3 regions of the Ruegeria sp. BC8 genome follow, and region 2 is predicted to be linked to each of the others. Evidence: riboswitches for the same ligand, from Rfam matches in the RefSeq annotation. Region 2 holds a riboswitch; each other region holds the start of a gene.
What was found. Region 2 has a riboswitch for cobalamin ahead of ACR3EK_RS10675 (CbtB domain-containing protein). Riboswitches for the same ligand answer to the same signal wherever they lie in the genome.
Positions count from the first base shown of each region.

Region 1: linked by a shared signal. The riboswitch ahead of ACR3EK_RS13290 (hypothetical protein) and the one ahead of ACR3EK_RS10675 (CbtB domain-containing protein) in region 2 are both predicted to bind cobalamin.
Region 3: linked by a shared signal. The riboswitch ahead of ACR3EK_RS16775 (thioredoxin domain-containing protein) and the one ahead of ACR3EK_RS10675 (CbtB domain-containing protein) in region 2 are both predicted to bind cobalamin.

Region 1 covers NZ_JBQFIV010000001.1:2,633,535-2,643,848, reverse strand. The annotation lists gene ACR3EK_RS13340 (permease) at 1-266, shown strand, start outside; gene ACR3EK_RS13335 (hypothetical protein) at 308-697, opposite strand; gene ACR3EK_RS13330 (DUF1013 domain-containing protein) at 748-1,509, opposite strand; gene ACR3EK_RS13325 (ribonuclease T2 family protein) at 1,640-2,281, shown strand; gene ACR3EK_RS13320 (hypothetical protein) at 2,278-2,766, opposite strand; gene ACR3EK_RS13315 (lactoylglutathione lyase family protein) at 2,963-3,460, shown strand; gene recR (recombination mediator RecR) at 3,532-4,125, opposite strand; gene ACR3EK_RS13305 (YbaB/EbfC family nucleoid-associated protein) at 4,172-4,516, opposite strand; gene ACR3EK_RS13300 (DNA polymerase III subunit gamma/tau) at 4,603-6,357, opposite strand; gene ACR3EK_RS13295 (protein-tyrosine phosphatase family protein) at 6,513-7,016, shown strand; gene ACR3EK_RS13290 (hypothetical protein) at 7,020-7,427, opposite strand; cobalamin riboswitch at 7,513-7,728, opposite strand; gene ACR3EK_RS13285 (TetR/AcrR family transcriptional regulator) at 7,759-8,331, opposite strand; gene ACR3EK_RS13280 (alpha/beta hydrolase family protein) at 8,416-9,273, shown strand; RNA gene ffs (signal recognition particle sRNA small type) at 9,355-9,453, opposite strand; gene ACR3EK_RS13270 (5'-nucleotidase C-terminal domain-containing protein) at 9,493-10,314, opposite strand, start outside.
Region 2 covers NZ_JBQFIV010000001.1:2,098,438-2,108,751, forward strand. The annotation lists gene ACR3EK_RS10660 (cobyrinic acid a,c-diamide synthase CobB) at 1-102, shown strand, start outside; gene cobA (uroporphyrinogen-III C-methyltransferase) at 99-827, shown strand; gene cobF (precorrin-6A synthase (deacetylating)) at 820-1,563, shown strand; cobalamin riboswitch at 1,607-1,815, shown strand; gene ACR3EK_RS10675 (CbtB domain-containing protein) at 1,852-2,022, shown strand; gene ACR3EK_RS10680 (CbtA family protein) at 2,027-2,725, shown strand; gene ACR3EK_RS10685 (hypothetical protein) at 2,790-3,284, shown strand; gene ACR3EK_RS10690 (DUF1636 family protein) at 3,272-3,616, opposite strand; gene ACR3EK_RS10695 (DUF302 domain-containing protein) at 3,761-4,222, shown strand; gene ACR3EK_RS10700 (thiamine pyrophosphate-binding protein) at 4,302-5,921, shown strand; gene ACR3EK_RS10705 (CaiB/BaiF CoA transferase family protein) at 5,908-7,092, shown strand; gene ACR3EK_RS10710 (tetratricopeptide repeat protein) at 7,273-8,643, shown strand; gene ACR3EK_RS10715 (OpgC family protein) at 8,673-9,890, shown strand; gene ACR3EK_RS10720 (OpgD/OpgG family glucan biosynthesis protein) at 9,887-10,314, shown strand, end outside.
Region 3 covers NZ_JBQFIV010000001.1:3,324,244-3,334,557, reverse strand. The annotation lists gene ACR3EK_RS16790 (CHASE2 domain-containing protein) at 1-1,973, opposite strand, end outside; gene ACR3EK_RS16785 (FecR family protein) at 2,012-2,797, opposite strand; tRNA gene ACR3EK_RS16780 (tRNA-Ser) at 3,507-3,596, shown strand; gene ACR3EK_RS16775 (thioredoxin domain-containing protein) at 3,703-3,870, opposite strand; cobalamin riboswitch at 3,974-4,181, opposite strand; gene ACR3EK_RS16770 (hypothetical protein) at 4,864-5,163, shown strand; gene ACR3EK_RS16765 (hypothetical protein) at 5,488-5,826, shown strand; gene ACR3EK_RS16760 (hypothetical protein) at 5,882-6,496, shown strand; gene ACR3EK_RS16755 (hypothetical protein) at 6,546-6,851, shown strand; gene ACR3EK_RS16750 (hypothetical protein) at 6,894-7,067, shown strand; gene ACR3EK_RS16745 (protein-tyrosine phosphatase family protein) at 7,186-7,830, shown strand; gene ACR3EK_RS16740 (hypothetical protein) at 7,850-9,283, shown strand; gene ACR3EK_RS16735 (metallophosphoesterase family protein) at 9,273-10,214, shown strand; gene ACR3EK_RS16730 (DUF4956 domain-containing protein) at 10,215-10,314, opposite strand, start outside.

The sequences.
Region 1 (10,314 bases), 540 kb from region 2:
ACGGTGCCTTGCCGATCGTGATCGCCGCCTTTGTCGGGATGCCGGCCTACCTGAATTCGTATGTCGCGCCGCCTCTTCTGGCCGGCCTGATGGAGCAGGGGATGAGCGCGGGCGCGGCGATGTCCTTCATGATCGCCGGGGCCGTCAGTTCCATTCCGGCCATGGCGGCTGTCTGGTCTCTGGTCAAACCCCGTGTGTTCGCAGCCTATATCGGGCTTGGGATTAGCGGAGCCATTGCAGCAGGGATTCTGTTCCAGCTTTTGTAAGAAGAAAACCGCCCGGAGTATTCTTCGGGCGGTTCTGTATATCAGCTTGCGCCGCAGTTGCTTGGCAATTTGAACCGATAGCGCGGTTCGCCGCTGTCCACGAAAACCCGTTTTTCCACACAGGCCGTGGTTCCGACACTGCGCGCGATCGGCGCCTCGGTCGCGGTGATTGAAGTTGCCGATCCGTCCGGCAATCGAACCGACGCGATGACCCCGTTCTTGAGATCACCATTGATCGGTGTGGCCGACAGTACAGGAACGGTCATATACGCTTCGTGTTCGTGTTTCCCATCGCCGCTGAACAGCAGCAGACCGGCAGCTACGGCGATAACGGCCACGCCGCCCAGAATGGCCAGTCCCTTGGTTTTTGCGAAAGCGTAAATCGAAACCGCCCGGTGCGGCCCGAAGATAGACGATAGAATGTTCAGCATGGTCCAGTTCCAAAAAGGCCCCGGTCCATCGGACCGGGGCCAGCACAGTGTCAGTTGCGCAGGTCGTCCTCGTCGTCTTCTTCGGCGCCGCCCTTGGGCAGGTTGAAGAAGCTGTCGGCATCCACCACTGCTTCGTCTTCTTTTTCCTCGTCGCCGTCATCGGACAGCGAGAAGGTTTCCAGCCCCTCGATCGCCGTGGGGATCTTGGGAGCGGCATCCATTTCCAGCGACTGTTCGGTAGAGACCAACTTGCGGCGCTCGTCATCGCTCATGACGCCACCTTCGGCGGCCTTCTTGGCGGCGGCTTTCTGGACGGCGGCATCTAGTTCGGATTGTTTGCACAGGCCCAGCGCGACCGGGTCGATCGGCTGCATATTGGCGATGTTCCAGTGGGTGCGCTCGCGGATCGACTGGATCGTGGGCTTGGTGGTTCCAACCAGTTTGGCGATCTGGCCATCGGTCAGCTCCGGGTGGAACTTGACCAGCCACAGGATCGAGTTCGGTCGGTCCTGACGCTTGGACAGCGGCGTGTAGCGCGGACCGCGGCGCTTTTCCTCGCCGGCGGCGGCCGGGTTGAACTTGAGCTTCAGCTTGTGCAGCGGATCGTTCTCGGCCTTGTCGATCTCTTCCTGAGTCAGTTGGTTGTTGGCGATCGGGTCGAACCCCTTAACGCCTGCCGCCACATCGCCATCAGCGATGCCTTGCACTTCCAACTCGTGCATGCCCACGAAATCCGCGATCTGCTTGAAGCTGATCGTGGTATTGTCCACCAGCCAAACGGCGGTTGCCTTGGCCATCAGGGGTTTTGCCATCAGCCCGTCTCCTTTGAATACATCTGTCCCGTCGCCGGAATTCGGCGGCCCCGTGGTCTTGGGGCAGGTTTCCGTTGTCGGGGAACTTGGCCCGTATATAGTCGTGCAGATGCAAGAAGGGAAGAGGCGAATGCGCTGGGCGTTATTGGGGCTGCTGGTGTGGACTTTGGGCGCGACGGCCGCGCTGGCCGATGGCGAGAAGTCGGGCGTGTTCGACTATTACGTCCTGTCGCTGAGCTGGTCGCCCAACTGGTGCGCCCGCGAAGGCGACGCGCGCGGATCCGACCAATGCGATGCGCGCCACGATCACGGCTGGATCCTGCACGGGTTGTGGCCGCAATATCACCAAGGCTGGCCCTCCTATTGCCCGACAGCCAAGGCGCCGCCGTCCCGTGCGATGACCCGACAGATGGAAGATATTCAAGGCAGTTCGGGTCTGGCCTGGCACCAGTGGAAGAAACACGGCACCTGTTCGGGCCTGTCCGCAGCGGACTACTACGCGTTGTCCCGGCAAGCCTATGACCGCATCACCCGACCGCCGGTGTTTCGCAAGTTGGACAAAGCCGTGAAACTGCCGGCGCGCGTGGTCGAGGATGCCTTCCTCGACGCCAATCCGGGGCTCGAGCCAGACATGATCACCGTCACTTGCAAGCAGGGTTACATCGAAGAAGTGCGCGTCTGTCTGTCACGTGATCTGGACCCGGTGCCCTGTGGACGGGACGTGATCCGGGACTGCACCGCTTCGGATGCGTTGTTCGATCCGATTCGCTAGAGCTTCTTGTTCTGGCAGTCCCGCGCATAGTCCAATGCCTTGGCGGTGCCCTTCAGATCGATCGCCAAAACCCGCTCGCCTGCGGGGTTGTAGATCGTCATCGTCTTGTTCTGGGCGATGGCCGCAACAAAGTTCCGGTCGGTGAAGAACACGGTCGCACCGGGCACCCGATCCTGCTTGAACCCGATGGCTGTGGCGTCAAAGCTCTTGCCGTCCAGCTCGAACCGGATCGGATAGGATTTGCCGGGCTCGATGTTGCCCCACCCCTTGTGGAAAACGGTGAAATAGCCCCGATTGTCCAGAGCATCATAGCCCAGGCGCACCACGGACAGGTCCTGATACACTGTCTGGATCAGACAGCCGTTGCCCAGATTGGGGTCCATCATGATGTTCCAGCCTTCGACGAACCCCTTGTCGACCAGTTGCTGTGACCACGCGGAAGTGGCGGTGAAGGCGGCGAAGGTCAGGGCGAGAAGGCGTTTCATGGCGGGTTCCGATATCAAATGGGTCAGGCTAGGGCATAGTACACGGTGGGGGGTCGACGGAAAGATCATTCTAGGCCTCGGCAGCAGTGCATGATGATCTATGTGCATGGAACAACACGGCTTTGCCTTGTGGGGCGGGCGCTTGAAACAAGGACGTTGCAAAATACGTCTTGCCCAATAGACCAAGGAGCAAGCCATGCCTCAACATCCAAGAACATTCTCTCACATCGGGTTGTCCGTCCCGAACGTGGACGAAGCCGTGAAATTCTATTCCGAGGTTTTGGGATTTTACGTGATCATGCCGCCAACCGACGTGGTCGAGGATGACACGGACATCGGCGTGATGTGCACGGACGTGTTTGGCCCGAATTGGAAAAAACTGCGTATCGCGCATCTGGCGACCGCCGATCGTATCGGGATCGAGCTTTTTGAGTTTGATGGAAACTACGCGCCGGAAAACAACATCGACTTTCGCAGGAACGGGACGTTCCATTTCTGCGTCCAGGATCCTGATGTCGAAGGCTTGGTGGAAAAAATCGTGGCGGCCGGCGGGAAACAACGCATGCCTATCCGATACTACTACCCCGGCGAGAAACCCTACCGCATGGTCTATGTCGAGGATCCGTTCGGGATAGTCTTCGAGATCTACAGCCATTCCTATGAATTGACCTACTCGTCGGGTGCCTACACCTGACCGATGGGTAAAGTGGTACCTTGCAATCGGGGAGGGGCGAGAGCGTGCTGCTTGCAGGCAGCACGCGGCGGCTACAGTTCTTTCCGCGCCCGCAGCGCTGCGGTGATGGTCCCGTCATCCAGATAGTCCAACTCGCCCCCGATCGGCACGCCCTGCGCCAGCGAGGTCAGGCGGACCTGTCCTTCCAACTGATCTGCGATGTAATGGGCCGTGGTCTGCCCGTCGACGGTCGCGTTCAGGGCCAGGATTACTTCCGTGATGTTTTCGGCGGTGACGCGGTCGCGCAGGCGGGGGATGCGCAGGTCTTCCGGGCCGACGCCGTCCAGCGCCGAGAGCGTTCCGCCCAGCACATGGTAGCGGCCTTTGAACACGCCCGCGCGTTCCATCGCCCACAGGTCGGCCACGTCTTCGACCACGCACAGCTCACCGGTGGCGCGGTGTTCGGAATTGCAGATGTCGCAGATGTCGGTGGTGCCCACGTTGCCGCAGTTCAGGCATTCGCGTGCGGTGGCGGCGACCTGCTGCATGGCGTCCGACAACGGCGTCAGCAGCAGGGCGCGTTTGCGGATCAGGTGCAGCACCGCCCGCCGGGCCGAGCGCGGTCCCAGCCCCGGCAGCTTGGCCATCAGATCGATCAGGGCGTCGATGTCACTGTTCGAACTCATGGCCTGTCCTGCGTGGCTTTGGCGGCGGGGGGGCGAGGGGCAAAGATCAGAACGGCAGCTTGATGTCCGCCGGCAGGCCCATGCTTTCGGTCAGCTTGGCCATTTCTTCCTGCGACCGCTCGGCCGCTTTGGTCTGCGCGTCCTTGATGGCGGCCAGGATCAGGTCTTCGACCACTTCCTTGTCGTCGCTGTTGAAGATCGACGGGTCGATGTCCAGCCCTTTCAGCTCGCCCTTGGCCGAGGCCGTGGCCTTGACCAGGCCCGCACCGGATTCGCCGACGACCATGATAGTGTTCAGCTCTTCCTGCATCTGCGCCATCTTGGTCTGCAGTTCCTGCGCGGATTTCATCATCTTGGCCATGTCGCCCAGACCGCCGAGTCCTTTGAGCATCTGTATGTCTCCTGTCATTCGATTTGCGGCCTAAATACGGGCCGTCTGCGTCCTTCACAAGGGCAGCGCGCCTTCTGCGCGGATGATCAGTCTTCCTCGAACGGATCCCATTCGTCTTCGACCTCGGGCAGGGCTTCGGTTTCGACTTTGGCCGCACGGTCCTGAGGCGTTTCGATCCGGGTGATGCGGGCCATGGGGAACTGTGTCAGAACCGCCTGAACCAAAGGGTGTTCTTCGGCCTTGGCCTTCAGCGCCAGCTCGGCCGCGTCGCGCAGTTCGGCGATGGTGGGCGCGTCCCCGTCCGAGACGATCGAGACCGCCCAGCGATTGCCGGTCCAGCGCTGCAGCGCGGACCCGAGCCGCGCGGCCAGGTCGGTGGGCGCCTTTTCGGTGGGCGTGAACTCGATCCGGCCCGGCTGGTACGAGACAAGGCGGACGCCGTTCTCGACCTCGACCAGAAGCTTCACGTCACGGTTGGAGCGGATCAGCTCGACCACATGCTCAAACGTTGGATAACGCGCCAGCGCGGTCTGCACGTCTTGGGCCAACGCCGCCGTGGGCGCGCCGCCCACACCGCGCGGGGTGGGCGCATAGGCCGAGGCCGTCGCGGTCACGGGCGGGGCGGTGTTGCCGGCAACCGGAACGCCGCCCCCCGGCCCGCCGACGGGCGGCGGAGGGCTGTCCTGAAGGCGTTTGATCAACTCTTCAGGGCTGGGCAGATCGGCCACATGGGTCAGGCGGATCACCGCCATTTCCGCGGCCATCATGGCGTTGGGGGCGGCCGAGACTTCCTCTAGTGCCTTCAGCAGCATCTGCCACATCCGGGTCAGCGCCCGCATCGGCAGCGCCTCGGCCATCTGCTGGCCGCGGGTGCGTTCATCGGGCGAGACGGTGGGATCTTCGGCTGCGTCGGGGGTGATCTTCACCACCGAGACCCAATGCGTGATTTCGGCCAGATCGCGCAGCACCGCCAGCGGGTCGGCGCCCTCGGCATATTGCGCGCCCAGTTCGGTCAGGGCCCCGGCCGCATCGCCGCGCAGGATCATGTCCATCAGGTCCAGCACGCGGCCCCGGTCGGCCAGTCCCAGCATCGCGCGAACCTGGTCGGCGGTGGTTTCGCCGGCACCATGGCTGATTGCCTGATCCAGCAGCGAGGTCGCATCCCGGGCCGAGCCTTCGGCGGCGCGGGTGATCAGTGCCAGCGCGTCATCCGAGATTTCCGCGCCCTCGGCGGTGGCGATCTTGCGCAGCAGGCCGATCATCACTTCGGGCTCGATCCGGCGCAGGTCGAACCGTTGGCAGCGCGACAGCACGGTGACCGGAACCTTGCGGATCTCGGTCGTGGCGAAGATGAATTTCACATGCTCGGGCGGTTCCTCCAGCGTTTTCAACAGCGCGTTGAAGGCGCTGGTCGACAGCATGTGGACTTCGTCGATGATGTAGATCTTGTACCGCGCGCTGGCGGCGCGATAGCGCACGCTGTCGATGATCTCTCGGATGTCGTTCACGCCGGTGCGGCTGGCGGCGTCCATTTCCAGCACGTCCACATGGCGACCTTCCATGATGGCCACGCAATGCTCGCACTGGCCGCAGGGTTCGGTCGTTGGGCCGCCATTGCCGTCGGGTCCGATGCAGTTCATGCCCTTGGCGATGATCCGGGCCGTGGTCGTCTTGCCGGTGCCGCGGATGCCGGTCATGATGAAGGCCTGCGCGATCCGGTCCGCCTCGAACGCGTTTTTCAGCGTGCGCACCATGGCATCCTGACCGACCAGGTCGGCAAAGGTTTCCGGGCGGTATTTTCGGGCGAGAACCTGATAGGCGGGGCTGGACTGTGTGGTCATGTCTGCTCTGACGGATTCGTACTGACGATGCAGGGTAGAGTTCCAGGTGCCCCGCGTCCACAGCACCGGTGCAGGTTTTTCGCTTTGGCGAGCGCGCGGTGTGAGGCATACTGCGCGGATCAAGTTCAATCAGCCAGTTTCGGGGGGAACGTCTGATGACAAATCTTGTGGTTCATGCATTGCAGGTGGGCGGCGGAACGCTGGCCCTGACCTCGGTTCCCGGCGGTGGCGGCGACTATGAGGGAGACCTGGACCTGATTTCAGCTTGGGCGCCGGGGTTGGTGATTTCGATGACAACCCTTGCCGAACTGGTTTCTGTGGGTGCGGGCGAATTGGGTTGTGACATCCATCGGCGCGCCTGCCGGTGGGCACATCTACCGGTCGCCGACTTCTCGGTGCCGTCGACCGAGATATCCGGCCGCTGGCCCGAAGTCAGTGCCGCCGCCCGCCATGCGCTGTCGGGCGGCGGGCGGGTACTGGTTCACTGCCGGGGCGGTTGCGGACGGTCGGGCATGGTTGTCCTGCGCTTGATGATAGAAAGCGGCGAGCAGCCGGAACAGGCCCTGAAACGCCTGCGGGCCGTACGCCCCTGCGCGGTCGAGACTGATGCTCAGATGGACTGGGCCGTCGCCCCGGCGCGCGAGGCACTGGCGACCTGACCTTCAGGCGGTTGCGCGGAATTCGCGCTCGGCCCTGACCACCGGCATGATCGCCGTGGCCTGCAGCATCGCACAGGGTCGATCACCAATGACCTGTGCGGGCAGGGCGTCGCGCTGGTCGTCAAACAGCATGTCGGCAAAGGTATCAAGGCAGTCGGGTGGGGTGTCGGCGGCCGCTCCGCAATACACGCGGATCCGTTCGGGACGTGCATCGAACCGCGCCGTGCAGCCATGTTCGCAATGGGCCAGTTCGCTGCTGCCTTCCACTTGGAAGTCGGGGGATGTAGCGGCCTGCGCCGTCGCCATTGCCTGCGCGATGGCCCGTGCCATGCGCGCCAATGCCGGGCAGGTCTTTCCGGTGCGCTGGCAGATGGTTGCCACGAATTCATGGGTATCGGTCTTCCAAATCATGTTGCGCCCTCCGCGCGCTGGCGGGGTGGATTTGGACAGACGCCGGTTTCAAAGCCAGACCCTGCCCGGACACCCCGTCCGAGTTTCGGTTTCACGTTTGATGGCAGGTCTCCTGACTTGCGGGTCTTTGCTTTGCCGACCTTCCCAACCTTGCGGTCAGTGGTATTTCGGCATCGCTCTCCGCCTACAGTTGCGGGGGCAGTCGCGGCCTTGGTCCGCTCCGGAGTTCCGGGTTGGACCGCACCGTGTTCCCTTTTCATCCCGGACCGAAACGGTACGGGAACCATCCCCTCATCGCTAGCGGTGTATCCGGGATCGAGTCAAGACGGTTTCAGCCCGGTTGCCGGAGTGTGTCCCAAGGGAACAGATCAGGCAGTCTGCGCAGCACATTCGAATCCCTGCGGGCACGCGCCAATTGCCAGCCGCCCTGCATTACGATGAACAGGGTGTCCGCAGCATTTTCAGGGTCGGAAACTCCGAACCGCGCGGCGTGGTTTCGAACTTCGATGATCCAGCTTTCATACAGACGGTCGGCATGTTCCCGAAACGCGCGGTTGTCGGGGCTTTCGAACAGGGTGGCGGCGATGGGGCAGGTCTCCCACTGGGCCGAGGTGTCGAATAGCTTCGCGATTTTGTGGCACAGGGTGGTGACCCCGTCGCGAAAACCCGCGGCGTCGTCGAATGCCGCAGCGATCATGTTCAACATCCCGTCCGAGGCCCAACTGGCCGCCGCCAGGGCCAGATCCGGCTTGCCCTTTGGAAAATGGTGATACAGTGAACCCTTGGGGGCCTGCGCTTCGGCCAGCAATTCCGCCAGACCGACACCGTTATAGCCCGAGCGCTGGAACAGTTTGGCGGCAGTCACGATCAGGCGATCTTTGGTGTTTGGTGGACGTTGGGTCATGCAGGCCAAATATTGACAGGCCTAGACCAATTGGTCCAGACACAAAGCATTAGACCGATCGGTCCAGAGTGTTTGGAGGCAAAGATGTTGGATTCGCAGCACGCGGTTGACGTGGAAGACTTTAAGTTTCCGTCGGGCCAGACCCAGCTGGCGGCGCGGCTTTACACTCCGGCGGTCGAGCCGCAAACCGTTGTTGTGCTGAACGGCGCAACAGGAGTGCCACGTGACTACTATCAGCACTTTGCTCGCTGGCTGGCCGCCGAGCGCGGTATGGCTTGCCTGACATATGATTACTGGGATTTCGAGCATTCGCTGACCGGGCGGCTGAAAGACTCGAAGGCCACGATGGCGGACTGGGCGCTGATCGACATGCCCGCAGCGCGTGCCGAGATGCACCGTCGATACCCGCAGGCAAAACTGTGGGTGATCGGGCATTCGGTCGGTGGAATGCTGGGTCCGCTGCAACCGGAAATCGAACAGATCGACCGGATGATCTGTGTGTGCGCAGGTTTGGTGACGGTGGCCGATCACCCGTGGCCCTACAAGGGCTTGGCGACTCTGTTCTGGTATGGCCACGTGCCACCTCTGGTGCGTCTTCTGGGGTACCTGCCGGGGAAACTTCTGGGATTCGGAGCCGATTTGCCGGCGGGCGTCTATTGGCAATGGCGCAAGTGGTGTACATCGCCCACCAGCTATCTGCCAGAATTGGGAGACACGCTTCCCCAGGCGGATTGGAGCCGGGCGAACGCCGCGGCGGATATCATTGCGTTCGAGGATGACCAGACAGTGCCACCGCCCGCCGTCTGGCGGCTGGCTGAACTCTATGGTCCGACCGCCCGTCGGCACTTGTTGGATCCCAAGGATTTCGGGCTGTCCGAAATCGGTCATATCGGCGCCTTCGCCCGGCGCAGCAGTGCCGTTTGGCCGCGATTGATCGCCTGACCCGCCCGCAAGCGCGGTTTTCAGGAACAACGACGAAATGCAGAGGTTGGATTGACCGGGCCGAATACGCGGCGCGGCGTCAAGTGAGAGGTTGGACATCGACCCAAGCGGGGCTCGTTGTGGCTGCTTCCTTCCGGACCTGACCAGGTTGGCGAGGCGCTTGCCCGCGCCAACCTCTCGACCGCCGATATAGGCATCACGCACCCGCTTGGCAACCCGTCACAAAGACAGGCGTACCCTAAGAAACCCGCGCGCGTCCTGCCCGTCGGTGGTGGCTGCAAAGTGGTCGAGCTCGTGCAGGTAGTTTGCAGCGCGTGGCCCGGTCTTCAGAATCACGGACCGGCCCGCCTGCGGAACAAAGGAAAAGCTTTGGGCGGTGTTTTCCACCGGATCCGGACCCAATCGTCCCGCCAGGTAGTCGCGCAAGATTCCCTGGAGGCTCAGCGGCGGCACCGGGATCAGGCGGGCCGGGTCTGGGACGGGAAAGTTGCCGCCGCCATTGGCTCGGTAGCTGTTTGATGCAACGACGAATTGTTCATCCGGATCGACGGGGCGGCCCTGAAAGGCAAGATCGCGCAGGCGGGAATGGGACGTGTCGATCAACTGGCCGCCTAAATCATATCGCGCGGGCTGGGTCAGATCGAACCTGTAGGTCACCCCATGCAGCACGTCGAAATTGTGCCCGGTGCCCTCGGGGTCGATCAGAACCTGCTCGTCGCTGTTGCCAAGTTGGGAAAACTGGGCAGCCGACATCTCCAGCCACTCGGCGATCTGGCGGCCATCCAGCAGCATGGCGGCCAGTTGGTTTGGAAACACATGCAAGTCCGAGACATGCCTTACGGTGACATCGCCAGCCGGGACTTCGGTGTAATGCCGTGGTCCGGCCCGGCCTCCGAATTTCGAAGGTGCGGCTGCGGACAGAACAGGGAGGGTTTCAAAGGTCGTTCCGGCCAGAACCGGTCGCAGGGCTGCCGCCTGTGCTGCGGCGACCAAGTTCAGCCCCTGATCCACCCCGCAAAAGGTGAAATAGCTGTGCAGGGT
Region 2 (10,314 bases):
CGGGTTTTTGACGCCGAAGGCGCCGAAGGCCCGCAGACCGGATCGCGCCGCGGACATGTCACCGGTACGTTCTTCCATCTGATCGCAGAGGCCAGCGCATGAGCGGTTTCGTTTCCTTCATCGGGTCCGGCCCCGGCGACCCGGAATTGTTGACCCTCAAGGCCGTGGACCGGCTGCAAAAAGCCGATGCGGTTCTGTTCGACGATCTCAGCAGCGGGCCGATCCTGAGCCATGCGCGCACGGACGCCGACCTTGTCGGCGTGGGCAAGCGCGCCGGGCGACCCTCGCCCAAGCAGGACCATGTCAGCCGCCTGCTGGTCGAGTACGCCCAGACCGGCCAAAGGATCGTGCGGCTGAAATCGGGCGATGGCGGCCTGTTCGGACGGCTAGAGGAGGAACTGGTGGCCCTGCGCGCTGCCGGGGTCGCCCACGAGATCATTCCGGGCATCCCCTCAGCCATTGCCGCGGCTGCCGCGGCAGGCATCCCGCTGACCCGGCGGCTGACCGCGCGGCGCGTGCAGTTCGTCACCGGCCACGATGTCAGCGGGAAGCTTCCCGAGGACTTGAACCTGCCCGCGCTGGCCGACCCGGGTGCGACGACGGTGGTGTTCATGGGCAAGCGCACCTTTCCCCTGCTAGCCGGCGCGCTGCACGCGCATGGGCTGCCGCTGGATACCCCCGCGCTGATGGCCGAGTCGGTCTCGACGCCTGAGCAGTCGCTGCACCGGTCCACCGTCGGTGCCTTGGCCGAGCGCCTGGGTTCCGAGATCGGCACCGCGCCAGCGCTGATCCTTTATGGTCCGCTGGCGGAGTTCGACGATGATTGATCTGGTCTTGATCGGGATCGGCACCGGCAACCCGGACCACGTGACCTTTCAGGGCGCGCAGGCGATCCGCGCGGCCGATCTGATCCTGATCCCGCGCAAGGGCGCCAACAAGGCCGATCTGGCCGGCGTGCGCGAGGAAATCATCCGCAAGGTCACCGGCACACCGCCCCAAATCGCCTATTTCGACATCCCTGAGCGCCGGTCGCAGGATGGCTACCTGCGCGGCGTGGATGAATGGCACGACGCAATCGCCCTGCGCTGGCAGGAGGCGATGGCCCGGCACCCTGAGGCGCGCACCGTCGCCCTGCTGATCTGGGGCGACCCGTCGCTCTATGACAGTTCGCTGCGAATCGCGGCGCGGCTAGACCCGCAGCCGAACACCACGGTGATCCCCGGCATCACGGCGCTGCAGGCGCTGACGGCGGCCCATGCCATACCAATCAACGAGATCGGCGCACCCTATCTGGTCACCACCGGCCGGCGCATCCGCGACGAGGGCTGGCCCAGCAACGCCGATACGGTTGCGGTTATGCTGGATGGCGAATGTTCGTTCCAGACTTTGGACATGGCCGATTTTGACATCTGGTGGGGGGCTTACTTGGGTATGCCCGAGCAGATCCTGATCAAAGGTCCGCTGGCCGATGTGGCGGACGAAATTCTGCGCACCCGCGCCGAGGCCCGCGCCCGGCACGGGTGGATCATGGATATCTATGTTCTGAAAAAGCGCGGGAATTGACGCGAAAGGTCGCAAATGGCGATTGCGCCACAGCGGCATTCACGTCTAAATGGACGGGTCTGGTCCTGCCGGAGACATCCGGATGCTAAGAGGGAATTTGGTGCGGCCTGCGCGCAGGTCAAATCCGAAGCCGCCCCCGCGACTGTAAGCGGTGAGCCCTGTTCAACCAGCCACTCCCGATCCGTTCGGGGGGAAGGCGAACAGAGGCGCTGACCCGCAAGCCAGGAGACCTGCCAGGCGAACAATGAAACACCGGCCGTCGGGTGCGGCGGCACAGGAGGACAGAAAATGACGACACAAACGCAAACCGCATCAACGGCACGCGCTGGCATTCTTTCGGCAGTGTTCGCGGCAGCCCTGGGCCTGGGGATCATCACCCTGGCTGGTCACGTTCAGGCATCGGCGCTGCATGACGCCGCGCATGACGTGCGCCACGCAACCGGCTTCCCCTGCCACTAAACCAATGTTCAGTCGCATTCTGACCAGCGCGTTGTTCGCTGGTGCTGCAGCCGGGTTGATCGTCGCCCTGCTGCAGTTGTTATTCGTGCAACCCGTGTTGCTGCATGCTGAACTCTATGAATCCGGAGAGCTGGTGCATTTCGGAGCCGAAGCCGTCTCGGCCCATCCCGAACTGCCGGGTATGTTCTCGGACCTGACCCGCGACGGGCTGAGCGTGGTGTTCACCATGCTGACCTATACCGGCTATGCGCTGGTTCTGGTCGCCCTGATGTCGCTGGCCGAAGCGCAAGGCCACCCTGTTGACGGGCGCACGGGCGTGCTGTGGGGCCTGGCCGGTTTCATCGCCTTTCACCTGGCGCCGGGCTTCACCCTGGCCCCCGAGGTTCCGGGTGTTGCCGCAGCCGACGTGTTCGCGCGGCAGATCTGGTGGTGGGCAACCGTCGCGGCTGCTGGTGTGGCCATGTGGCTGATCGCCTTTGGTGGCAACATCGTCAGCTATCTGGTTGCGGCCGTGCTGTTGATGGCCCCGCACCTGATCGGCGCGCCGGAACCCGACGTGTTCACTGGGCCGGTTCCGACCGAGATCGGGGCCCTGTTCGCAGCACGCGCCTTTGGCGTCGGCCTTGTGGCCTGGGTGCTGCTGGGTTCGTTTGCCGGGTATTTCTGGCAAAGCGAGGGCAAGCGCGTCGAAGCCGCGGCCTGATCCCCGAAATCCCACGACCCGCCGGCGCCCAACCGGCGGGTCATTTGCTTTTCAAGGAAACATGATGACACGCTCGCTTGCTCTTTTCGCGATCGGTCTGGTCTTTGGTGGGGGTGCCGGGTTCGTGCTGGCCGCGGCCAACGGCGTCACCTTCGATGGCCACGACCATTCCGACCCCGCCCAACATGGCGGCCATCACGCCGAGGCCATGGCCCATGACCACAGCGCCGCCATCAACCTGCCCGCCGGACCGGACGCGCCGGGGCTGGAGATCGCCGTCTCCCCCGACCCGATGGCGGGTTGGAACCTGCATGTGATGCCAAAAAACTTCCGCTTCTCGCCGGAGAACGCCTCGCTGGACAACAAGCCCGGCGAAGGCCATGCGCATGTCTATGTAAACGGCGTCAAGCTGGCCCGGCTTTATGGCAACTGGATGCACATTTCGGACCTGCCCAAGGGCGACACTACCATCGAGGTCTCGCTGAACGCCAACAGCCACAGCCTGCTGGCCGTGGATGGGGTGCCGGTCAGCGCGGCCGTCACGGTTCAGGTGGACTGAAACGCAGGGATCCGCGCCCTCAGACACAAGCGAAGCCGCCCGCACGGCCGGGCGTCTTCGATCCAGCCATTCGGGCTGTTCAGAATGGCCCGACAGGTCGCCGCAATGTCATCGGCATCGGCGACCGGATCGATTCCCGAAAACACATAGGAAGCGAGGCCCGCGCCCTGCATCGCCACCACGGTCGGCTCGTCGCAACCGCTGAAACAGGCGTGCTCGGCGATCTCGATCTGCCCGTCCAGTCCCGCAGCGCGCAGGGCGTCCAATACGGCCTGACGCTCGGCCGGCAAGTCGCGCTCACCCGCGCAGCTGCTGCAGATCAAAACACGCATGCCACTCGCCTGCCTTTTCCGTTTCACACTGTCGCTTGTGCGGGTTTCGCACCCCCGGCGCAAGCCCGCCGCCCACGATATTGTGACTGTACGCACCCGGGAATTCGGGAAGACTTGGGCCAACCACGACCTGGAGAGCCCGTGATGAAACGTCTTATGTTTTTCCTCGGCCTGTTGGCGCTGCCCGCGCTTGCTGCCGATATCGAACCACGGCCGGGTTGGGCCGTCCACCCGACGACCAAGACCCATGACGCGCTGGTGGCCGACACGATCGCAGCAGTCAAGGCAAACGGTCTGATCGTGGTAACGCAGGCCGGGCCCACCAAGGCCGCCGCCGCGCGCGGCATCACCATTCCGGGCAATCGGGTGATCGGCGTCTTCAACAACGACTATGCGGTGCGGGTTCTGGAACAATCGGTGCCCGCGATGATCGAGGCGCCGATCCGCCTGTACGTCACGGAAAACGAGGACGGGACCGCGACGCTGTCCTACAAAACGCCCACTTTGGTCTTTGCCCCCTACAACGGTGGCTCCGACGCCTTGCCCGCGATTGCCGCAGAGTTGGACGCCAAATTCGCCGCCATCGCCCAGATGGCTGTCAAATAGTCACACTGACGTGATGCGGCTTGCACCGGCCCGGAACCTCCGCAATCTGCTGCGCAACGGAACTTACGGAGCTTGTTCGATGCAGGACCTGTCCCCCCGCGCTGCGGACCTTCTGGCGCAACGGCTGTACGAGGCCGGGTGCCGCCACGCATTCGGCATGCCCGGTGGCGAGGTGTTGACCCTGGTCGATGCGCTGGAACAGGCCGGGATCACCTTTCACCTGACCAAGCACGAAAACTCGGCCGGTTTCATGGCCGAGGCGGTGCACCACCGCGACGGCGCGCCGGCGGTTCTGGTGGCGACCCTGGGTCCTGGGGCCATGAACGGCATCAATGTCGTGGCCAACGCGCTGCAGGATCGGGTACCGATGATCGTGCTGACCGGCTGCGTCGATGCCGACGAGGCGCTGACTTACACCCATCAGGTCATGGATCATGCGCAGGTCTATCGCTCGATCACCAAGGGTACGTTCACCCTGACGGCCAAGGGCGCCGACATCATCGCCGACAAGGCCGTGTCGCTGGCCACGCAGCCACGCCCCGGGCCGGTGCATATCGACGTGCCGATCTCGGTCGCCGATACACGGGTGTCGGCCGCCAAGCGCCGACGGCTGACCCGGGCCGCCCGCGTCGCGCCCGAGGGCACATGCCTGGAGAAGGCCCGCCGATGGGTCGCCGAGGCCGAGCGTCCGCTGGCGATCATCGGGCTGGACGTGCTGTATGACGACTCGCGCAGCGTGGTGCGGGCGTTTCTGGAGCATTTCGGCATCCCGTTCGTCACGACCTACAAGGCCAAGGGCGTGGTGCCCGAGGATCACCCGCTGTGCCTGGGGGGCGCGGGGCTGTCGCCCTTGGCCGACACGCAGCTTGTGCCGCTGGTCGAACAGGCCGACCTGATCCTGTGCCTGGGCTATGACCCCATCGAAATGCGCCCCGGCTGGCGCGAGATCTGGGACCCGGACGAGAAACGCGTGATCGACATCTCGGCCGTGGTGAATGACCACTACATGCATCAGGCGGGGCTGAACCTGGTGGCCGATACCGGCGCCACGCTTGAGGCGATCGCCAAGGGCAACCCCGCCCGCCCGACCTGGCCCCAAGGCCAGCCGGCGCAGGCCAAGGCCGCCTTGGCCGCAGCCTTTCCGACCGATGACGACTGGGGCCCCGCCGCCGTGATCGCCGAGGCTCGCGATACCCTGCCCCCCGAAACCTTGGCCACCGCAGACAGCGGCGCGCACCGCATCCTTCTCAGCCAGATGTGGCAGTGCCTGCAGCCGCGCGACCTGATCCAGTCTTCGGCGCTGTGCACGATGGGTTGCGCCGTTCCGATGGCGATCGGCCTGAAACTGGCCGAACCCGGCCGCCCGGTCATCAGCTTTTCCGGCGATGCCGGGTTCCTGATGGTGGCCGGTGAGTTGTCGACCGCCGCGGAAATGGGAGGAAACCCGATCTTTCTGGTCTTTGTCGATGCCAGCCTGGCACTGATCGAACTGAAGCAGCGCCAGCGCCAGATGGGCAACCGGGGCGTCGATTTCGACCGGCATGACTATGCCGCGATGGGCCGGGCGTTCGGCGGCAACGGCCACACCGTGCGCAACCGTGCCGAACTGCGCGCTGCGCTGAAGGCCGCGATGGCCGCCGACACGTTAACCGTGATCGCCGCCGAGATCGACCGCGGAGGCTATGATGGCCGCATCTGACGGGCCGCTGAAGGGCGTCAAGGTTCTGGATCTGTCACGCATTCTGGCCGGGCCGACCTGCACGCAGCTGCTTGGCGATCTGGGCGCCAGCGTGATCAAGGTGGAAAACCCGGCCACCGGTGGCGACGATACCCGCCAGTGGGGGCCGCCCTATGTCACCGATGCGGATGGCAACCCGACCGATCAGAGCGCCTATTTCATGGCCGCGAACCGCAACAAGAAGTCCGTCGCCATCGATATCGCCACGCCAGAGGGGCAGGCACAGATCCGGCGGCTGGCCTCTCATGCTGACATCCTCATCGAGAATTTCAAACCCGGCGGGCTGGCCAAATACGGGCTGGACCATGAAACCCTCTCGCGGGACTTTCCGGGGCTGATCTACTGTTCGATCTCGGGCTACGGCCAGACCGGCCCGAACGCGGCCAAGCCGGGCTATGACCTGATGGCGCAGGGCTATGGCGGGATCATGTCGCTGACGGGCGAACCGGACGGAGCCCCTATGAAAGTCGGCGTGGGCATCGCCGACGTGATGTGCGGCATGTACGCGACCGTCGGCATTCTGGCGGCGCTGCGCCACCGGGATCAGACCGGCGAAGGCCAGCAGATCGACATCGCGCTGGTCGACAGCCAGATCGCATGGCTGATCAACGAGGGCGTGAACTATCTGACCTCGGGCCAGGTTCCACAGCGGCGCGGGAATGGGCACCCCAACATCGTGCCCTACGATGTCTACGAAACCGCCGATGGACACGTCATTCTGGCCGTGGGAAATGACAGCCAGTTCCGGCGCTTCTGCGGTTTTCTGGAGTTGAGCCACCTGCCCGACGACGCGCGGTTCGCCACCAACCCGGCTCGGCTGGAACACCGCGATGCATTGAACGCCGTTCTGCGGCCCGCGCTGCTGCGGCTGGAGACCAAGGCCGTCATCGACGGCCTGGAGGCGCTGAAAGTGCCGGTCGGCCCGGTTCAGACGCTGGATCAGGTCTTTGCCTCGGACCAAGTGGCGGCGCGGGGGATGCAAGTGGATATGCCAGCCCGGCCCGGCCAGGTGCGTCTGATCGGGAATCCATTGAAGTTGTCCCGCAGCCCGGTGACCTACCGCTCTGCTCCGCCCGAGTTCGGCGCTGACACGCAAGCGGTTCTGAACGCGGAAAACCCCTTCGAGGATTGAAACACTCTGCCTTTTTCGGCGGCAAGTCGCTGAAACATGTCATTGAATCGGCGATTTTTTTCGCTTTTTGCGAACACAAGCTTTCACCAATTCGAGAGCAGGCCCGATACTGTTACGTCCCGTCTGCACACTCTGCTAAGTCCAAGAGTGTGAGTTTTTGCAACCAGATTGGACCCAAGCATGCAGCAAGATGTTTTCGGACAGATGAACACCCTGACCCACCCGGACAGCGCCGAAGCGTGGAATGGTGTTCTGCTTGGCTTCATGGCTCACGCAGCGGTCACACCTCAGCATCTGGGCAAGGTGCTTGAGCTTGAACCGGGCTTTGCGCTTGGACATGCCATCAAGGGGCTGTTCATGGTTCTGTTGGGTCGCAGGGAAATGATGGAGGTCGCCCATCAGGCCGCCGCCGCCGCAAAAAGTGCGGCTGCTGAGCAGCCGATTTCGGCCCGCGAGACACTGTATCTTGAGGCCCTGGATCACTGGCTGGCAGGCCAGCCCACCCGCGCCGTGCAAACCTTCGAGGCAATTCTGCGCAGCCACCCCGAGGACACGCTGGCCATCAAACTCAGCCACGCGACCCGTTTCGTGTTGGGTGACTCCGCAGGGATGCGACGCTCGATCGAACGGGTTCTGCCGGCTTATGCGCCTGATCACCCCGGTCGTGGATACCTGCTTGGGTGCCATTCCTTTGCGTTGGAAGAAACCGGTGCCTACGAAAAGGCCGAAATCGCAGGGCGGCAGGCTCTGTGGATGGTCTCGGACGATGCGTGGGGCCTACACGCAGTCGCCCACGTGCACGAAATGACGGGCAATGCGCAATCCGGTCTGGACTGGCTGGCCGGGCGCGAGGCTGCCTGGTCCCACTGCAACAACTTCCGGTATCACGTGTGGTGGCACAAAGCGTTGATGCATCTGGATCTGGATCAGATCGACCAGGTGCTTGATCTGTACGACCACGAGATTCGCCAGGACAAGACAGATGACTATCGCGATATTTCGAATGCGACCTCGCTGTTGTCGCGGCTCGAGCTTGAAGGCGTGGACATCGGCACCCGATGGGAAGAACTGGCCGACCTGAGCGCCGCCCGCACCGAAGACGGCTGTCTGATTTTCGCCGATCTGCATTACCTTCTGGCACTGACTGGTGACAACAGGCCCGACTCGACCGCCAAGTTGCTGGCCCGCATTCACAAGGACTCGCAACAGCCCGCAACCGACACGGCACGTCGCATGGCCGACCCGGGCTTGGCCGCCGCCATTGGCCTTGAGGCATTTGGAAAAGGCGATTATCTCCAAGCCTTCGAGCATCTTGCAAATGCGCGAAATTCGATGCAATTGGCCGGCGGCAGTCACGCCCAGAGGGATGTTTTTGAACGCATTACAATCGATTCCGGCCTGCGTGCCGGACGCCTCGATGTTGTCGAGCGCATTTTGGACGACCGCAAGGCCAAACGGTCCGGCACCGAAGACAATTACGCCCTCGCGCGCCGCGCTCTGATCAGTTCGGCCCGCGACCAATCCGGTGTGCAAAGCGTACCGGCTGAATAACAAGACGACCACAAAGGACAGAGAGACGAATGGCGACCGCATCGCCCGCTTCTGATTTTGCACCGGTGGCGGCATCCTCCGCCCCTGCTGCCGCAACCCGCGACCCGCGGCTGGATTTCTATCGCGGTATTGCGATGTTCATCATCCTGATCGCGCACATCCCGAACGACCCTTGGGCCAGATGGATCCCGGCCCGGTTTGGATTCTCGGACGCGACTGAAATCTTTGTTTTCTGCTCGGGCATGGCTTCGGCGATCGCCTTTGGCGGCGCGTTTGAGCGCAAGGGCTGGTGGATGGGTACCGCCCGGGTCAGCTTCCGCATCTGGCAGGTCTACTGGGCCCATATTTGCCTGTTTTTCTTTGTCGCCATGTCCATGGCGGCACTGGATCTGTCCGGAGCCTTCGACAAAAGCTATGTCTCGGGATTGAACCTGCAGCATTTCTTCAACGACCCGATGCCACAGATGGTGGGGCTGTTCACCCTGACTTATGTGCCGAACTATTTCGACATCCTGCCGATGTACCTGGTCGTTCTGGCAATGATGCCGATGTTCATGGGCCTGTCGCGCCTCAGCATCTGGGCGGTCGGGTTGGTCTCGGTCGCGATCTGGCTGGTGGCGCAGACCGGTATGCTGGCGCTTCCGGCCGAACCGTGGTCGGACCGCCAGTGGTTCTTCAACCCGTTTGGATGGCAGTTGCTGTTTTTCACGGGCTTTGCATTCATGCGGGGCTGGATTCCTGCGCCGCCGGTTTCCAAGACGCTGATCTGGGCCGCGGCATTGTTCCTTGTCCTCTCGGCCCCGTTCGGATCGTGGAAAGTGTTCTTGTGGGTGCAGGCGGCCGCCCCGGATCTTGCCGAGAACATCCGAAAGGTCTGGCCCCTTACAAGCGAGCTGCGCGAAAAAACCGATTTCGGCCTGTTCCGGTACATGCACTTCCTGTCGCTGGCCTACCTGGGGTGGGTGGCTGCAGGGCAACATGGGCATCGCCTGATCGCCACCGGCAACACGATCGGCGCGCAGCTGTGGCGATGGATCCTGAAGCAGATCACCAAAGTGGGCCAGCAGTCCTTGGCGGTATTTGTATTTTCCATGGCAGCAGCACGACTTATCGGCGTTTTCCTCGACGAATTTGGGCGGGATTTTGCCACCGTTCTGGCCGCAAATCTAATTGGATTTGCATTGATCATCGGCGTGGCTTATCTGGCCGCTTGGTTCAAATCACACCCATGGAAATCGAAGTCATGAAGTTCACGCGTCGTGCATTCCTTGCGTCGACTACGGCGCTGGCCTTCGCCCCGGCCACCTTTGCCACCGGTGGCGAGGTGCCATTCGACCGGGCCGACATCATCGCCCTTGCCCGCGATCTGGCCAGCCGCCCCTACGAGGCGCGCGAAACCGTTCCGCAGGCGTGGCAGGACCTCACTTACGAACAGTACCGCTCCATCCGTTTCCGGCTGGACCGTGCACTCTGGTACGGGACCGATACGCCGTTCAACGTCGATTTCTTCACCCCCGGCCTCTACTTCCCGCGAACCGTTCAGGTCTCGGCAGTTGAGAACGGGATGATCGCGCCAGTTGCCTTCGACCTCGAGATGTTCGACCGGGCCGAGGATGTCCCCGATCTGCCCGTGGACGAAACGCTGGGTTTTTCGGGTTTCCGGCTGCGCAC
Region 3 (10,314 bases), 1.2 Mb from region 2:
TCACCGACCAAAGCAAAAATCGGCTCCAGTTCGGTCTTGCCTTTCAGATGAACAAGCCCTGCTTCGAGCATCGCGAGATCGGCGCCAGCGGCCTGTGAGACTGAGCTTGAGATCAGGATGTCATATTCGACCTGGCGGCAACTCTGCTCGATTCGAGCGGCGACGTTGACCACATCTCCGATCACCGTGTAGTTGAATCGCCGCCGCGAGCCGATGTTGCCGACACAGGCCATTCCCGTGGCGCATCCTGTCGCCAATGCGATCGGAGGATGCCCGCGCATCGTGTCCGATGCGTTGAACTCGGCCAGAGCTCGCCGCATCTGCAACGCAGCCTGTGCCGCCAGAAGCGGGTGCCGCTCCACCGGAACCGGCGCGTTCCAGAACGCCATGACCGCATCCCCGATGAATTTGTCGATGGTGCCTTTTTCGTGCAGGATCCGGTCTCCGATAACCGAGAACAGTTCATTGAGCAGCGCGACCAGGTCTGTGGCCGACACCCGCTCGGACAACGGTGTAAACCCGCGAATGTCCGAGAACATGACCGTGATTTCCTGCGTTTCACCGCCCAGTTGCAGTTGGTGTCCGGTTGCATCCATCTCGTCCAAGATCTCGGGCGCGACATAGTGCGAGAAGATCCGCCGGATCACCCGCTTTTCCCGCTCGGTCGATATGAACAGATAACCGGACAACAGCCCGAAATTGGCCATCCCGCCGGCAAGCGGGAAGGTTGCATCGAACAGCACGGACTGGTTCTGAAATGCCAACCAACTGACCCCGACAACCACGGCCGCCGCGATGCCGCCGGCCATGAACGAGGCAACGGCCCCGAAACTGGACATGACGACCGTGACGACGACTCCAAGGATGATGAAAGCCAGAAGTTCGAGGGCGGCGGTGACATCCGACCGGGTCAGCATGTCGCCCAGCAGCGCCTGCTCGATGACTTGGGCATGGATGGAGACGCCGGGAACGGACTCTCCCAACGCAGTCTGATGCATGTCGAACAGACCTGCCGCCGACGTTCCGATCAATACGATCCGGCCTTCGATCTGGCTGCGCAGAACCGGATCATCTGCGGATTGCAGTATGTCATTGGCCGACAGGTAGAGCCCGGGATCATCCGGTCTGTACCTGACCCAGACCTCTCCGTTTTCCGTTGTGGGCAGGACCAGACCCGCCAATTCGACCGACAGCACGATGCCGGCCTCGCCCTGAGCCCCTTCGATGAAGATCACCGGCTCGCCCGTCGCGACCCTCAGAGCCTCCAGCCCAAGTCCGGGCAGAACACCGCTTGGCCCCTGCCACAACACCGGAACCCGACGCACCACGCCCGTGCCGCCCAAAGGTGAAACATTCACACCGCCGATCCCGGTTGCATCCCGGTCCAGCGGTGGCGCCAGCGGAGTCCAGTGGGGCACGGACACCAGCCCGGCGGCCGGGTTTTCGCCGATCTCCACGATCCCGGCCTTCGGGGCAATGTCCTGATCCCCTACGGTCAATCGCGCCGCCACACCCATCACGACTGGCCAGTTCGAAACCTCGGCCCCGAACAAGATGTCATTGTCCAGCTGGGCGGCTTCCTTTTTGGCGCTGAGAATGTCAGCTAGGGCCGGATCACTCAGCAGCCGCGACGGTGAGTACCGATCGGGCTCGGCGAACAACATGTCAAATGCAATTGAAGCGGCGCCATAGTCGCCCAACCGCTCGACCATCTGCGTCAACAGGGTCCGGGGCCAGGGCCATTGGCCCCAATTCTCGAGCGACGTTTCGTCGATATCGACGACCCGGACCGGCAAATCGGGATCGAAGGCGCGCGGGGACAACCGCTGCAACACGTCGAAATAGATCAGCCGGGACATGCGGACCGGATAAGGGTCCAGTACCCGCAGCAGACAACCAAACAGGATCAGACCCAGGCCCACCAGCCGAAAAGCACGGCGCCGTCCAGCTTTCTCGTGCTGCCTGACGCTCACGTCAACCTCTGCTCGCCGGCAACGACATGGACAACGCTCTAGCCATCGCCGCCGGACCCAAAGACACCGCCGCCAGTATCCCGCCGATCATCGATAGATTCGGGCCGATCGCCCGGCCTGTCGAACTGCCCTACCGGATCCGGTTGTTCGGGCGGCGCGGCAACCGCTGCCTTGACCTGCCTCTGCGGCGGAGCGGACCGGCGCGGTTCGGGCGCGTCCGATTTTGCGCGCGGCGCAGGTTGGGATTCACCCGAGCAACCTTCGACATCCACCTGCAAAGGCGGTTTGAGGTCTTTCTGCGACTGAATGAAAGGAAAACCGCTGACCACGGCCTTGTCATACATCGCCTGATCGACCGGGCGCCCGACCGCACCACGCTGGCTGGTTGCATACAAGCTGCAAATCCGACCCGTTGATCGGCAAGAGCCGCCGAGGCCACACATCTGAACCGTGCCGTGCAGCACGAGCATCGCGCTTTGGTTTCCCGGCGCGATCCACATGTCAAATACCGTGCCCCGCACCGCCATGGTGGCCGTCGGCGTCTTGATGGAGTAGGCGCCTTTCCTGCTTTTGCCCGAGATGAACCGGAAGCTTCCACCCAGCGCCTCGACAGCAAAGCTTTTAGCCTTGCGGTTGCCGCGCAACATCTTCACGTCCAGAACCATCCGCGCATTGGGACCAACCGCGATCTTCGTGTCATCCACAAAGACAAGCTGAACCACGCCATTCGCATCCGTGACGATCGAGTCGCCGGACAACACCTCCATCCCATTACGCAGGGGCAGCGTTTTGCCGCCACGGGTCACGTCCGCCCCCTGTTTCACGCTGATTACGGTTCCGATATTTGCCCAACTGAGGGCAGGAACGCAAAGAACGAAAAAACCAACCAGAACAATCTTCAACCAAGCCAAAATGCCAGCCCTTCCCCCAAAGGTTACTGTAAAGCGCGGATGCGCTCACTGCCCGGCCAGCCTCTGAAACTGTTTTTTTGGATCAATCAAAATGACTAAAATCTTAGCAAATATGCATCCATTGGCATGTAATTGGCAAGTTTTCTGTTCTTATGCCTGTTCAGCGGAGAAGCTGAGCCGCCGAGTTCAGTCAAAAGAAACGGCCGTTTCTGCAACTCAAACCACCTGACACTGGTGATCCAACAGAGCGCGTTCCAACGCCAAAGGCAGGCAACCTCTCCAATTGGTTCAGCCGTTTGCGACACCCATCATTTTGCAGATGCAGTTCCCTACCGCACCTGGCTCGCCCAAATTTTTGTGTCCGATTGCGTACTCTGGCCGCGCGTACATTCTCAGGCCAACCGACGTTGGTTCAGCGAAACCAAATCGAAGCAGAACGCGAATCCACGCATGGTTCTTGAAAATCCAACAGCAAGACATAGCGACCACGCCTTTGCCCAAGCGGGTGCAGACCCAAGCGATTCCAAGCGTTTTCAAGGGCTTCGCCCAATCCGGCAAAAATTTCCGGTGGTGCAGGAATTGGCCTTGTATTTCCGTCGCTTGCACGGCTATACCCGTCGGCGGAGACGTGGCCGAGTGGTCGAAGGCGCTCCCCTGCTAAGGGAGTAGGCGGGAAACCGTCTCGAGGGTTCGAATCCCTTCGTCTCCGCCATTACCCATTAATACGGCTAAGATAGTGAAGGGCTTGCTTGCAAGTTCTACTCCTTTGCCGCGCGCCTTCGCCGGTGCTCCGCCAGCTTCAAGCACCGTTTGGCTGATCACCCGGCCATGCAGGCCGCACCGGAAACGTCAAAACCTGCCAAACCGTCGTCTTCGGCCAGCGCGGCGCGCAATCGTCCGATCAGGTCAGGCCCGGGGCGTACGGCTGCGCCCTTGGGTCGGCAAGATAGGCAAACCGTGATGTGATGTGTTGATTGTCGGCTCACTTCGCCCTCCGCGAAATCGCGGGGCGGAAAGGGAACCAGTCATGTCAGCGGCGCAAGCCGAAAATGCCATCTTGGCCTCCTTCCGGGACACCCCGCCCGGGTTGAGTTGCGTTTGATGATGGCAGGTCTCCTGACTCGCGATGTATGGCTTGCCCCGCCTTCCCAGACCTATCGGCCCAGTGGCATCCGGGGGTCGCACACCGCCTACAGTTGCGGGGGCAGTCACGGAATTGGCGTCAGAACGGCGCCGCACCGTATTCCCTTTTACCCGACCGCCGAAACGATCGGGAACCATCAGCGCCAATCTCATCCATGAATCGGGTTGCACTGTCAACGACGTTCTGGGCGGGTGCGCAATGGAGGTATCCAGGCGACCCTTCGGCACCACTTGAGCGACAGACCGGGCGGCGAATTACGTCGTTTTGACCAACTGACTTACGATAGCCCGGAAGGTCCCGAAACACGGGGGCGCAAGCGGGCTGACTGCCAAGCCTCCGTGAGCGGCCTCGCCTTTTCTCTTTGAATGCAGAAGCCTATCGTTGGCAAGCGTACATAATTTACGCGCGGAAAAATCATTGATTTATCCTGTGATTGATTCAAACATACGAATTCGACACAACTTTAGCTTTACCTCCGTTGTTGTCGCTGTCGCCCGTTTCGTCGGGCCCTTCCGACTGCTGGAGTGAGTGCTGGCGGTCGGAAGGCATTTCACGAAAATCAGCGTTGGGAGAACGCGGTGCCCGGACTTAACGTACGAACCCTTCCTCGAAACTTCGCACCGGTTTTTGCCCATGACGTCATTGCGTCAGCACGCTTTGTTCACGATCCCGGGGATCAGCAGATTAACTGTCTGCCAATCATGTCATTGGCGGCAGACTTTTTTGGAACGGGAATTACCAGACCGGGGTATGCTCGTATGACTGCATAGACGTGAGAGCGCGAAAAAGAGGCCACCTATTCCACATGTATCGACAAACCCAAGAGGAGAAGAAAGTGATTAACAAAGTCATGATGATTTCAGGCGCGACGTGTTTCGCACTACTAGCGGCCTGTGACGATACGAGCACGTCAAGTGCATCCGCCGAACTGACGCCCGCTCAACAGGCGTGTCTGCGAGACGTGGCCAAAACAACAAACAATTCGCAAGTGGTCGTGCTCTCATCCGCGTTCAGCGAGGCTGGAACACAAGTCACCGTTGGGGTTGGAGAGGATCGGGCTCCGTGGAATTGTATTGCCTACAGTGATGGCGCGACAGCTGGTATCGAGTTCCTGGGCGACGAAGGCGCGTTGTGACCGGTTTGATGCGTAGCCGAAATCGGCTGCGCAGCACTGGCTTGATACGCTGAGGTCCGGCTTGGTCTGCAGAATAACCATCATCGCGTTCGCGACCCTTTACCTGTTGGCGTTGTTTGCGTTTGTGACGGGCACTTTTGGCTGGTTTGGACAGGAACGAGACCCATTGTCCGGCGTATTCCTTTTGCCGCTGGGTCTGCCTTGGGTCCTTGCGTTGGACCTTTTCTCAGAGTCGGCCAAACCGTGGCTCGCGGCGATTGCACCGGTGCTCAACCTGTTGGCACTGGTTTTGATATGCAGATGGGCACGTGGTTTGCGCCAGGAATGAAGGCGGAACTCTTTCCCGCAAAATGGGAGGAAAACATGGGAAAAGTGATCTTGGGGCTTGTGATCGGGCTCATCCTCGGCGTGGTTGGAGCGATGACCTTGGGCGGCGGGGCCGCGATGGGTGTCGGCGTTGCGACAGGCTTGTCCGCCGGTGTGTGCACCACATTGAAGGGAGCTCAGGCCGAGAACCTGATCACCGCCGAGCAAGCAGATCAGATCCTCAATCGCGTGAACTCCGAGATGGCATCATTGCAAGGAATTGAAACGACGGACGAGATCGTCGGCAGCGCACAGGCATGCGATGAATTTCTGGCAAAGTTGCGGGAAGCGAAGTGAGGTTTCTGCTCACCGGAAACATAACATTTACGATAGACCGACAGAGGACCTGCTTATGAAACGCAGTTTTTGGAATCTTTTCACACCCGCACTTGCGATCAGCGGAACGGCCGCCCTGGCCATGTCAGACGCCGACGACGCGTGTATCGACCATCTGCGACAGGTCGGTGGACCGGACGGTCAATCCGGTACGATCGAAAGCTCACAGTTCTCGGAAGCCGGCACGCTCGTCATGCTGCGTGACGCCGGCGGAACACTTTGGCGCTGCATTGCGTACAAGGACGGAAGCATTGGCGAGATGTCGGTTGTCGAGGCGATGGATGATGGTGGCGGAGCCATGGCCGGCGCTTCCGGGTCTACAGGTAGCCAGCGCGTCAAATTCGATTCCGGGTCCACCGGCGCCGAGCTCGTCGGCCAACTCGCGCCAGGGGCATCGCAGCAATACGTTCTTGGCGCGAAGAACGAACAGTTCCTTTATGTCCGCGTTGCTCCGCAAAATGGCTCTTTGGACTACGTCATTCGCAACCCCGATGGGTCTGAATTGTTGGGATTGATGTCTGCGGACAAGGAGTATCGCGGACAGCTTTGGCAATCCGGAGATCATGTTGTCGAGGTCATCAACCGCAGCAACTCTGCCGTCGACTACAACGTCATTTTTGGAATTGAATAGGTGATCGCCCCGAAACCATGAAACGCATTTCCAAAAAATAGGAAAGCAGATGAACTCCAAGATCCTATTGGTGATCGGCGCGGTCAGTGTCTCTGTGCTTGCAGGATGCGGTGAAAGTGGCGGATCAGTCGAAGCAAGTGCACCAACCGTGGGCAGTTCCAGCGATCTGTCGTCATTTGAAGGCGCAAGAGCGGGTCAGGCTGAAATGGGCATTCAAAGTCTCGGGTTTGAACTCATCCGAAGCGAAGGGCTGACCTCGTACTGGTTCAACAAGGAGACCGGTGCTTGTGCTCGGATCACGACATCTGAGGGAAGATACTCGGACGTAGCGATGCTGCCGTCAGGTGACTGCTGACACGCATTCATCAATCCCAAATCTGCAAAAAGGAGCTTCAACTTGCATTTCGATCTGGCACATGCGGCAGTTATCGTTGTCGCCTTGATCATCACCAACCTGGCGTTGAAATCGGCCGGCGTGATCAACGAAGAAAACAAACACCAATGGAACTGGAAAGCTTTTCTGGCCTACTTCGTGGTCATATTTATCATCAATCTGGTGTGGCCGATCTAAGGCTTCAGGGCGGCAAGCCAACCGCCGATCTAACCTGGTTACCGTGAACGCGCCTCTCGGCGGGACTGCCGGCAGGAAAAGCGTGAGCATCGCTGGCTGAAAACAGAAAGGAATACGCATGCGGTTTTTGACGTCCCTCATATTCATCGGTGTTCTGGCAACCGCGGCGAATTCTGACGTCACCAGTCGAAACGGTGGCCCAAGCAACAGCCAGATGCTTTCTAAGGGCAGCGACGGAGGCGTCGATGGCATCGCTTTCTTTCGCCCAGTCCTAAGCGGGGTTTTGTATCGCTCTGGCTTCAAGGGCGGCGACAAGGGTCGAACGGGTCTGAGTGACGCTCAGCGCGAAACACTTTGCGATGAAGGGTTTTCAACCGGGTTTTACGCGGATTTCGGCAAGAACACCGAATACGGCCGCACCAGCTGTGGGAACGGAGCCTTTGACTATCAGAGCGCCAGATCGTCCCGACCTAGCACTGTCATGGCCACCATACACGAGGTGATTGAGAATCCTGGAAAGGGTCCTGTCCTGGTGCACTGTATGTGGGGCGTTCATTCCTCAGGCGCGTTGTCGGCAATGGCACTTGTTCAGTTTTGCGGTTGGACGGAAGAAAGGGCCAAGGAATATTGGAATGATGCCCGAAACGGGGCCCCATGTTCGGGCGGGTGTGACCAGTGGATTGACTCGAAATTCTCAAACTTCAGTGTCGACCCCAGTTTGAAGATCTCCGCCGAACAACAGGCCGCGATTTGCCCCAAATGATATCGGGAGGACTATCTAAATGAGGTTCAATCTTCTGGGGTCACTGGCTTTAATTGCACCCACTGCCTTGTGGGCGAGCGACGATGTTCGCGGAGAAGCCACGACATTTGATAGTCCCAATGGTGTTACGGAACGCTGCATTCGGATCGAAAAAGTCCCAAGGGGCGCGTATCAAAAACGCGATCTTGAGGAAGAGACAGCCTATTGCGAGATTGATTTCTATGCCCCCGAAATTGCCATTTGCCCCAAAACCTGGAGCACCAGCCCAGGAATGGCCGTCTACGATATTTCGGAAGGACCCTACGTGGGGAACCGCTCTGAGTTCGAGAGAAACGCTTGCAAGGAGGGCAAGTCGGCAAAAGAACTGGCCAATGGCAGAGTGGCCAAATTCAAATCCACCATGAACCAGAAGGGTACAAGCGGAACATTTTCCACCTCGTCACTGCTCTACTATCATTTCTCAAGGTATTTCGACGCGACGGTGAAAGTTCCGGTGGCGGTCTGGCGCAGCATGGACGCTAAGGCGCATCTTACCGAGGTTGCAGAGCCCGGCCTTGCGATTTCCGGTGGATCTCATGGCGGGCGCATGAACCATGAAGGCTGGCGGGTCTTCGTGGCAGCGGATGCCGACCCGAACTCGTACCAACCGACGGATGATCTGTTCACCGCGGATCGAACGCAGATATACGGTGTCCTGCTTGATAGCCCCGGTCATCGCTACGGCTCGGAAATCAACGGCACCCGCAAGTCCGGTTGGGGCAAAGGCCAAAATCGCGATTTTCAGGAAACACCCGCTTTCCTGGCCTTGCGGTCGTCAAAACCCTTGCCCGAGGCCATTGCAGAGGGTGTCAGGGAAGGCCGAAAGGACCGGCAGATCAACAAGGACCTCGGGCCCGATGTCAGCGACCAACAGATGGCATTCTGGATGCAGGAGCTTACCGAGATTGTACTGCTCGACTTCATCTTCAGCCAGCAGGACCGTGTGGGGAATATTGATTTCACACCCTACTGGTATTGGGTCGAAGACGGAAAACTGAAAAACAGGAAAACGAAACACCATCAGCCGAATGATGGAGACGTTCCCGCCGATGCGATATTGATCCGTCGCAGCAATCTGAACGACAACGATGCCGGTGGGCGGGTCGAATATGCCAACTTCGCGAAATCCACTCAGATGCTGGAGAAAATGCGGCATTTCTCTCCAAACACATACCGGCGGCTGGTTGCGTTGAACAGTGACCTTCAAACGCAAGGCCCGGTTTACGGCTGGTTGTCACAAAGCTTTGGGTTGTCGGACCGTCAGATTGCGCAGGTCGTCAAAAACACCGCGCTGGCAACATCCATCCTCAAGAGCAATTGTGCCAAAGGCGATCTGGTGTTTGACTTGGACCCTGTCACATTCTTTTTGAACAAAAATACCGAGGCGGAGGGCCTGGACTGCAATGATCCGTAAGCGTTCGATCACTGTCGCGGCGTTCGTTTGGACGGTCGTGCTCGCCTGCAAAGCGGCCGCTTTGGATGTGATCGTCATATCGGATCTGAACGGCAGCTATGGCTCGGTCAGATACGATGCGCGCATCGAAAAGGCGATCAAGCGGATAATCGAGATTGATCCCGATCTGGTGATTTCGACGGGCGACATGGTCGCCGGGCAACGCATCCCAAACCTTTCAGACAAGCAGGTCAGAGAGATGTGGAAGGCGTTTCACATGGCGGTATCCGACCCGCTGGAGGCTGCCGGAATTCCATTTGCGGTCACGCCGGGAAACCATGATGCGTCGGCCTATCGCGGGTTCGAGCGCGAGAGAAAAATATACGCCGAGGAATGGGGCCCGAGAAAACCAAACGTCAACTTCCTGATGTCGGATGACTATCCGTTCTTCTACGCGTTTGAAATGCAGGGGATAACCTTTGCGTCTTTGGATGCCACGACCCTTGGGCCACTATCCGGCGATCAGCCGGACCAACTTGTGCAACTTGGGGCAGGTGGAGACCCGATTGTCACGTTCAGCCACCTCCCGCTGTGGCCGTTTGCGATCCAGCGCGAACGCGAAATCATCGGTGACCCGACGCTTGAAAGAATCTATCTGCAAAGCGGCGTCGTTCTGCACCTGTCTGGACACCATCATGCTTTTTACCCTGGCTGGAAAGACGGCGTGGCCTATGTTTCGCAAGCTTGCTTGGGCGGTGGCCCGCGGCGGCTAATCGGTGATCGCGCCAGATCACCTCACAGTTTCACGCATGTCACCTTCCAGCCGAACGGAGAGTTTGGGATAGCAGTATATCGAGGGCCGGATTTCGAAAGGTCTGTCGACTTCAAGTCGCTCCCGACAGAGATCAGATCCCCGAATGCGGTGTTGAAACGTTTAGACCTTGTGAAATGACTAGAAGCTGAGTTTCAACTCGACTTTTTCGGGGACCAAATCGTTTATCATCTCTTCGATGCGGGCCTCGGAAAGTCCACCCGAGGTAATGAAAAGCAAT